DNA from 2 places in the Nonomuraea sp. CA-141351 genome. Region 2 is predicted to be linked to the other one. Evidence: riboswitches for the same ligand, from Rfam matches in the RefSeq annotation. Region 2 holds a riboswitch; the other holds the start of a gene.
What was found. A riboswitch is a leader RNA that binds a small molecule or an ion and turns the genes downstream of it on or off. The one in region 2 is predicted to bind glycine.
Positions count from the first base shown of each region.

Region 1: another riboswitch for glycine. It lies ahead of gcvP (aminomethyl-transferring glycine dehydrogenase); the one in region 2 lies ahead of gcvT (glycine cleavage system aminomethyltransferase GcvT).

Region 1 covers NZ_CP191982.1:5,573,026-5,576,670, reverse strand. Annotated here, with positions in the region: gene gcvP (aminomethyl-transferring glycine dehydrogenase) at 1-1,469, opposite strand, end outside; glycine riboswitch at 1,525-1,637, opposite strand; glycine riboswitch at 1,638-1,736, opposite strand; gene ACQPWU_RS26265 (MerR family transcriptional regulator) at 1,862-2,482, opposite strand; gene ACQPWU_RS26260 (bifunctional nuclease family protein) at 2,630-3,100, opposite strand; gene ftsR (transcriptional regulator FtsR) at 3,234-3,645, opposite strand, start outside.
Region 2 covers NZ_CP191982.1:2,194,948-2,198,592, reverse strand. Annotated here, with positions in the region: gene ACQPWU_RS10890 (aldehyde dehydrogenase family protein) at 1-271, shown strand, start outside; gene ACQPWU_RS10885 (3-oxoacyl-ACP reductase) at 277-1,041, shown strand; gene ACQPWU_RS10880 (gamma-glutamyl-gamma-aminobutyrate hydrolase family protein) at 1,056-1,748, shown strand; glycine riboswitch at 1,936-2,033, shown strand; gene gcvT (glycine cleavage system aminomethyltransferase GcvT) at 2,166-3,251, shown strand; gene gcvH (glycine cleavage system protein GcvH) at 3,248-3,637, shown strand.

The DNA of each region.
Region 1 (3,645 bases), 3.4 Mb from region 2:
ATCGAGCGGTCGAGGGCGATGTCCTTGTCCTGAAGCTTGCGCAGGTAACGCAGCATCGCGGTCTCGGAGCGGTGGCTGTGGAAGACCGGGTGGGTCAGGTACGCCGACTCGCGCGGCAGCGAGGCGGGCAACGCGTCGGCGTCCAGGTCCACGTCGGTGCGCTCGATCCCGAACGCGGCCCACACCTTGGCCACCTCGGCGGCCCCGGTCTTCTCGTCGCAGGAGATGGACACGTGGTCGTCGTTGGCCTGCCAGAGGTTGACGCCCCGCTCGGCGGCGGCGGCGACCACGGCGGCGGCCCGGCCGGGAACGCGTACGAGCACGGTGTCGAAGAACTCGGGGTGCACGACCTCCAGCCCCGCCTGGCGCAGCCCTCCCGCAAGGGCCACGGCGTGCCGGTGCACCCGGTGGGCGATCCCGCGCAGCCCCTCGGGGCCGTGGTAGACGGCGTACATGCTGGCGATGACGGCGAGCAGGACCTGCGCGGTGCAGATGTTGCTGGTGGCCTTCTCGCGGCGGATGTGCTGCTCGCGGGTCTGCAGGGCCAGCCGGTAGGCGGGGTCGCCGTCGGCGTCCACCGACACACCGACGAGCCGCCCGGGGAGCTGGCGCTGCAGGCCCTCGCGTACGGACATGTACGCGGCGTGCGGCCCGCCGAACCCGAACGGCACCCCGAACCGCTGCGAGGACCCGATCGCGATGTCGGCGCCCAGCTCGCCGGGGGCGGCCACGATCGTCAGGGCCAGCAGGTCGGCGGCGGCCACGACGAGCGCGCCCGCCTCGTGCGCGGCGGCGGCCACGGCGCGGAAGTCGCGCAGCCGGCCCGACGCGCCCGGGTACTGCACGAGCACGCCGAAGCACTCGGGCAGCTCACCCTCGAGGGAGTGCTCGACCAGCTCGATGCCGAGGGGCTCGGCCCGGGTGGCGAGCACGGCCTTGGTCTGCGGCAGCGCGTCGGCGTCCACCACGAACACGTCGCTCTTGGACTTGCCCGCGCGGCGGGCCAGCGTCATCGCCTCGGCGGCCGCCGTGCCCTCGTCGAGGAGGGAGGCGCCCGCGACGGGCAGGCCCGTCAGGTCGGAGACGACGGTCTGGAAGTTCAGCAGCGCCTCGAGGCGGCCCTGCGAGATCTCCGGCTGGTACGGGGTGTAGGCGGTGTACCAGCCCGGGTTCTCCAGCAGGCTGCGGCGGATGACGGCGGGCGTGATCGTGTCGTAGTAGCCCAGGCCGATCATCGAGGTGAGCACGCGGTTGCGCCCGGCCAGGGCGCGCAGTTCGGCGATGGCCTCGGCCTCCCCGACGGCGGCGGGCAGATTGAGCCGGTCCTTGGCCCTGATGGCCTCGGGAACGGCCACGGCCACCAGATCCGCCACGGACTCGAAGCCCACGGTCTCGAGCATGCGCTGCTGCTCGGACTCCGACGGGCCGATGTGCCTGGATGAGAACGGCGGGGCTGACAGGTCGGTCATGAAAAGTGCCTCCCGAGGCTATGGAGACCGGCGCCAGGGCGCGGGCGAGTGCCGGATCTCCCCCTCTGTCAGCGCGGCGGGACCGCGACCTGAGAGCTTCACCCCGAAAACGGGGCTTGCACCGTCGGTGAGACGCGCCTGGCCGGTGCGCCTGCTTTCCAGAGTTGCCTCGCCCGAGCGGTACGGGATGCCTGAGAGATTCCGGGGAGGGTTGCTCCTTCGGCGCCCCGGGACCCGTAGGCCCGGAGACTCTCCCGCACGGGGTCGTCAGCCTTGCTGTCCTAGATTACAACCCTATCCGTTACGGGCGAATTTCCACGACAGGGCGTGATTAGTCCGCCCGCGCGTAGGGGGCCCCGTTCGGGGGCCCACGCGGGCGGCGGGGTTCGCGCTCAGCCCATGCGCCGCGCGCGGCGGCGGCGGGCGAGTTCGTCAGCGGGGTGGTCGGCCGGGACGGTGTCCTCGACCGCTGCTCTTTCCCCCGGCAGCTCCGCGAGGGATCCCTCGACCTCACGCCAGACCCGGCCCAGCGCGATGCCGAACACGCCCTGACCGCCCTGCAGCAGATCGATCACCTCGTCGGCCGAGGTGCACTCGTAGACGCTGACGCCGTCGCTCATGAGCGTGATCTGCGCGAGGTCGGCGACCCCGCGGTCACGCAGATGCTGCACGGCCGTGCGGATCTGCTGCAGCGACACCCCGGTGTCGAGGAGCCGCTTGACGACCTTGAGCACCAGGATGTCTCGGAAGCTGTAGAGCCGCTGGGAGCCTGAGCCCTGCGCGGCTCTTATCGTGGGCTCCACGAGGCCCGTGCGCGCCCAGTAGTCGAGCTGCCTGTAGGTGATGCCGGCCGCCGCACAGGCCGTCGGCCCGCGGTATCCGATGTCGCCTGGCAGCGACGCCGGCTGCTCGTCGAAGAGCAGACCCTGCTCCCCGGCACGCTGCCGCGCGCTCTCGCGCCGCACCGGATCTTCCTGGCCGGCTGTCTTTCCCTCGCCGCTGCTGACCGCCACGCGGACCTCCGGCTTTCTCTCATCCCGTGGCCTGATCTGGGGGTTCGTAAAGGGCGACCACGGGTTTCACTTGCACCGTAGGACCGTGACCATGCTCAGTCAACGATCCGGCTCGGCGCGTCGTGAAGCGTAAATGCACCGAAATACCTACCCCGCCCTGCCGAAGTCTTCGGGTGTGATCGTGTCAAGGAACTCCCTGAACTTCTCCACCTCGTCCTCCTGGTCATCCGGGATGATGACCCCGGCCTCCTGGACGACCTCCTCGCTGGCGAAGATGCGTGCTCCGGTGCGCAGGGCGAGCGCGATCGAGTCGGACGGCCGCGCGCTCACCTCCACGCCGTTGGAGAACACCAGGTCGGCGAAGAAGATGCCGTCGCGCAGGGCGACGATGTTGACTGCTCGCAGGCCTACGCCCAGAGCGCTCAGCACGTCTCGGAAGAGGTCGTGGGTGAGCGGCCGCGGAGGTGGCTCCTCCGCTTGGGCCAGAGCGATGGCTGTCGCCTCGGTCATGCCAATCCATATAGGAAGGAACCGCTCCCCGTGTGCCTCCTTGAGCAAGACGATCGGCTGATTTGTGGGCATTTCTACTCGAACGCCCACGACCTCCATCTGCAACACGGGCTGCTCCGTATTCCTGACCGGTCATCCGGCACAGTTATTTGGCTCGTCGCTTCTGCTGACTGGCTACTGCAATTCAACGTAACACCCGGCGGGCATGGAACGCGCCTCCACCTCCCAGCTCGACTGGGTCTCAGCGCCCCAGAACGGACCGGATCCCCGACCGCACAAGGGATGCGTGCAAATCGAGCAGGAGTGCGGAAAGCTCCCTGGCGGCCTCGTCCGCCTCTCCGATGGCGCCGGGAGCCCGCCGTTTGAGTATGGGGGCGACGGTCTGCTCGACCAGGCCGCACTCGCGCTCGGCCGCCGCCTTGACCGCGCGCAGATGGCGGGCGTGCAGGCCGAAGCGGGCCAGGGCGCCGACGCTGCGGGCCACGTTGAGCGCCTCCTCGTCGTAGCGCCTGGCCACCGGGGCGAGCAGCCCGTAGTCCTCCAGCTCGGTGAGCGTCTCCTCGTCGATCCCCGCCGCCTCGAGCAGCTCGGCCCGGCTGAGCCGGACCTCCCGCTTCTCCTGCACGGCGCGCGGGCGGCCGAAGCTCTCCGCC
Region 2 (3,645 bases):
GGTGCGCTTCGAGGACGAGGCCGAGGCCGTACGGATCGCGAACGACACCCCCTATGGCCTGAGCGGCTCCATCTGGACCCGCGACGTCGGGCGGGCGCTACGCGTGGCCAGGGCGGTCGAGGCGGGCAACCTGTCGGTCAACTCGCACTCGTCGGTCCGCTACTGGACCCCGTTCGGCGGCTTCAAGCAGTCCGGACTCGGCAGGGAGCTCGGCCCGGACGCCCTGGCGGCCTTCACCGAGACCAAGAACGTCTTCATCTCATGGGAGTGAATCAAGTGCAGCGGTTGCAGGACAGGGTGGCCGTCATCACCGGCGCGGGCAGCGGCATCGGGCTTGCCACCGCGCGCAGGTTCGCCGAGGAGGGCGCCAAGGTCGTCTGCGTGGACATCGACGAGGAGGCGGGCGTCAAGGCGGCGAACGAGGTCGGCGGCCTCTTCGTCAAGGCCGACGTGACCAGCGAGGACGACGTCGTCGGGATGTTCCGGACCGCCTTCGACACCTACGGCAGCGTGGACATCGCCTTCAACAACGCGGGCATCTCGCCCCCCGACGACGACTCCATCCTGGAGACCGGCCTCGACGCCTGGCGCCGGGTCCAGGAGGTGAACCTGACCAGCGTCTACCTCTGCTGCAAGCACGTCATCCCGTACATGCGGCGCCAGGGCAAGGGCTCGATCATCAACACCGCGTCGTTCGTGGCCGTCATGGGCTCGGCGACCTCGCAGATCTCGTACACGGCGTCCAAGGGCGGGGTGCTGGCGATGACGCGCGAGCTGGGCGTGCAGTTCGCCAGGGAGGGCATCAGGGTCAACGCGCTGTGCCCGGGGCCGGTGAACACGCCGCTGCTGCAGGAGCTGTTCGCCAAGGACCCGGAGCGGGCGCAGCGGCGGCTGGTGCACATTCCCGTGGGGCGCTTCGCCGAGGCGTCGGAGATCGCGGCGGCGGTGGCGTTCCTGGCCAGCGACGACGCGTCGTTCATCACGGGCAGCGAGTTCCTGGTCGACGGGGGCATCTCCGGCGCCTACGTCACGCCGCTCTAGCTCTGGGGGTCATCGTGCAGCGTCCCGTCATCGGCATCACGTCGTACGTCGAGCCGGCGAAGTTCACGGTCTGGGAGGACATGACCGTGGCGCTTCTGCCGTACATGTACGTGGAGCAGGTCGTACGCGCCGGCGGGCAGCCGGTCGTGCTGCCGCCGGCCGGCGAGCCCGCGCGGATCGTGGGCCGCCTGGACGGGCTCATCCTGGCCGGTGGCGGGGACATCGACCCGGCGAGGTACGGCGAGTCGCCTAGGGCACAAACCGGCTATATCCGCAAATTTCGCGATGAGGCGGAGTTTGCCCTTCTCACTGCGGCCCTCGACGCGGGCCTGCCGTACCTGGGCATCTGCCGCGGGCTCCAGGTGCTCAACGTCGCCCTCGGGGGCAGCCTCCACCAGCACCTCCCCGACGTGGTCGGGCACGCGGGCCACTCCCCCGCGCCCGGCCGCTTCGGCCCGCTGCCCGTCACCGCCGTCCCCGGCACCCGCGTGGCCAAGGCGCTGGGCACCGACCCCGTGACGGTCCCCCACTATCACCACCAGGCCATCGACCGCCTCGCGCCCGGCCTCACCGTCACCGCCACCGCCGGCGACGGCACGATCGAGGCGGTCGAGCTGGACTCGGCCCCCTTCGCCGTGGCCGTGCAGTGGCACCCGGAGGCCGCCGAGGACTGCGCGCTCTTCGAGGCCCTCATCGCCGCCTGCTGACGGCCGGGCGGCCGCCGCGAGCGACGTGCGAGGTGCCACAGCTCGCGAGGGCCAGGGAGGCAACCAAGCCGAAAGCCGCTGTTCGCCGATTCATACCCTTTCGACGTCACGACCCCCGGAGCGGTTCATGAGGGGCCAGAACGCGACAACACCGCCATCACACCACTAGGCTTGCGGACATCACCGGCATAACCGTGCGGGAGAGCGCCCTGACAGCCGGTCAGGGTCCCTGAAGGAGCAAGCCCTCCCCGCAAACCTCTCAAGGCAAAGGACCGCACGGCCAATGGTGACCTCTGGAAAGCAGGCCTGTGGGGCCTCGCCGAAGGTGAAAGTCCGGCAAAACTCGGGCGAAGCTCTCAGGCATCGATGACAGAGGGGGAGGATGCTGGCATCCGATCCTGTCCAGAGGTGCGACAAATGTCCCGACCCACACCGCTACGAGACGTTCACGAGAGCCTCGGCGCCACGCTCACCGACTTCGCGGGGTGGCTCATGCCGCTCCGGTACGGGAGCGAGTCCGCGGAGCACAACGCCGTTCGCCAGTCGGCCGGGCTGTTCGACCTCTCGCACATGGGGGAGATCTTCCTGACCGGGCCGCAGGCCGGTGAGGCCCTCGACTACGCGCTGGTCGGCCACCTGTCGGCGCTGGTGCCCGGTCGGGCCAGGTACACCATGATCGTCAATGAGCGCGGCGGGGTGCTCGACGACCTCATCGTCTACCGGCTCGGCGACGCGGAGTTCATGGTCGTAGCAAACGCCTCGAACTACGAAAAAGTCGGGAATGAGCTGAAAGAGCGTGCGAAGGCGTACGACGTGGTGGTCGAGGACCGCTCGGACCAGTACGCACTCATCGCCGTGCAGGGACCCCGATCCCAGGAGATCCTCGCCACGCTCACCGACGCCGACCTCGCCGGGCTCAAGTACTACGCGGGCCTGCCCGGGCTGGTCGACGGGCGGCAGGCACTCATCGCCCGCACCGGCTACACCGGCGAGGACGGGTTCGAGCTGTTCGTCGCCAATCAGGACGCGGTGCCGCTCTGGCACGCGCTCATGGCGGCGGGCAAGCCGTACGGGCTCAAGCCCGCCGGCCTGTCCAGCCGCGACACCCTCCGGCTCGAGGCAGGCATGCCGCTGTACGGGAACGAACTCGGCGTCGAACTGACCCCATTCGACGCGGGGCTGGGCAGGGTGGTGAAATTCGACAAGCCGGGCGACTTCGTCGGCAGGTCGGCGCTCGAGGCGGTCAAGGACGACACGCCGCGGCGCCGTCTCGTCGGCCTGGTCGCGCGGGGACGCCGGGTGCCGCGCCACGGCTACCCGGTCACCAAGGACGGCGCCGTAGTCGGCGAGGTCACGAGCGGTGCGCCCTCCCAGACCCTGGGAAGGCCCATCGCGATGGCCTACGTGGACGCCGGCGTCGAATCAGGCCTGGCCGTGGACATCCGGGGCAGCCAAGAACCTATGGACCTGGTAGAGCTGCCCTTCTACAGGAGGAACAAGTGAGCAACATCCCTGACGACCTGAGCTACACCAAGGAGCACGAGTGGGTGGCGGGCCTCGACGACGGCATCACCGTGACCGTCGGCGTCACGGCCTTCGCCGCCGACTCACTTGGTGACGTCGTCTACGTGCAGCTCCCCGAGGTCGGCTCGACCGTCGAGGCGGGCGACTCCGTGGGCGAGGTGGAGTCCACCAAGTCGGTGAACGAGATCTACACCCCCGTCGGCGGTGAGATCGTCGAGGTGAACCAGGTCGTCGTGGACGACCCGAGCCTGGTCAACAGCGACCCGTACGGCGAGGGCTGGATGTTCAGGGTGCGCGTCGAAGGCGAGCCCGAAGACGTGCTCTCCGCCGAGGAGTACACGGCGCTCACCTCGGGCGAATCCTGATCCACCAG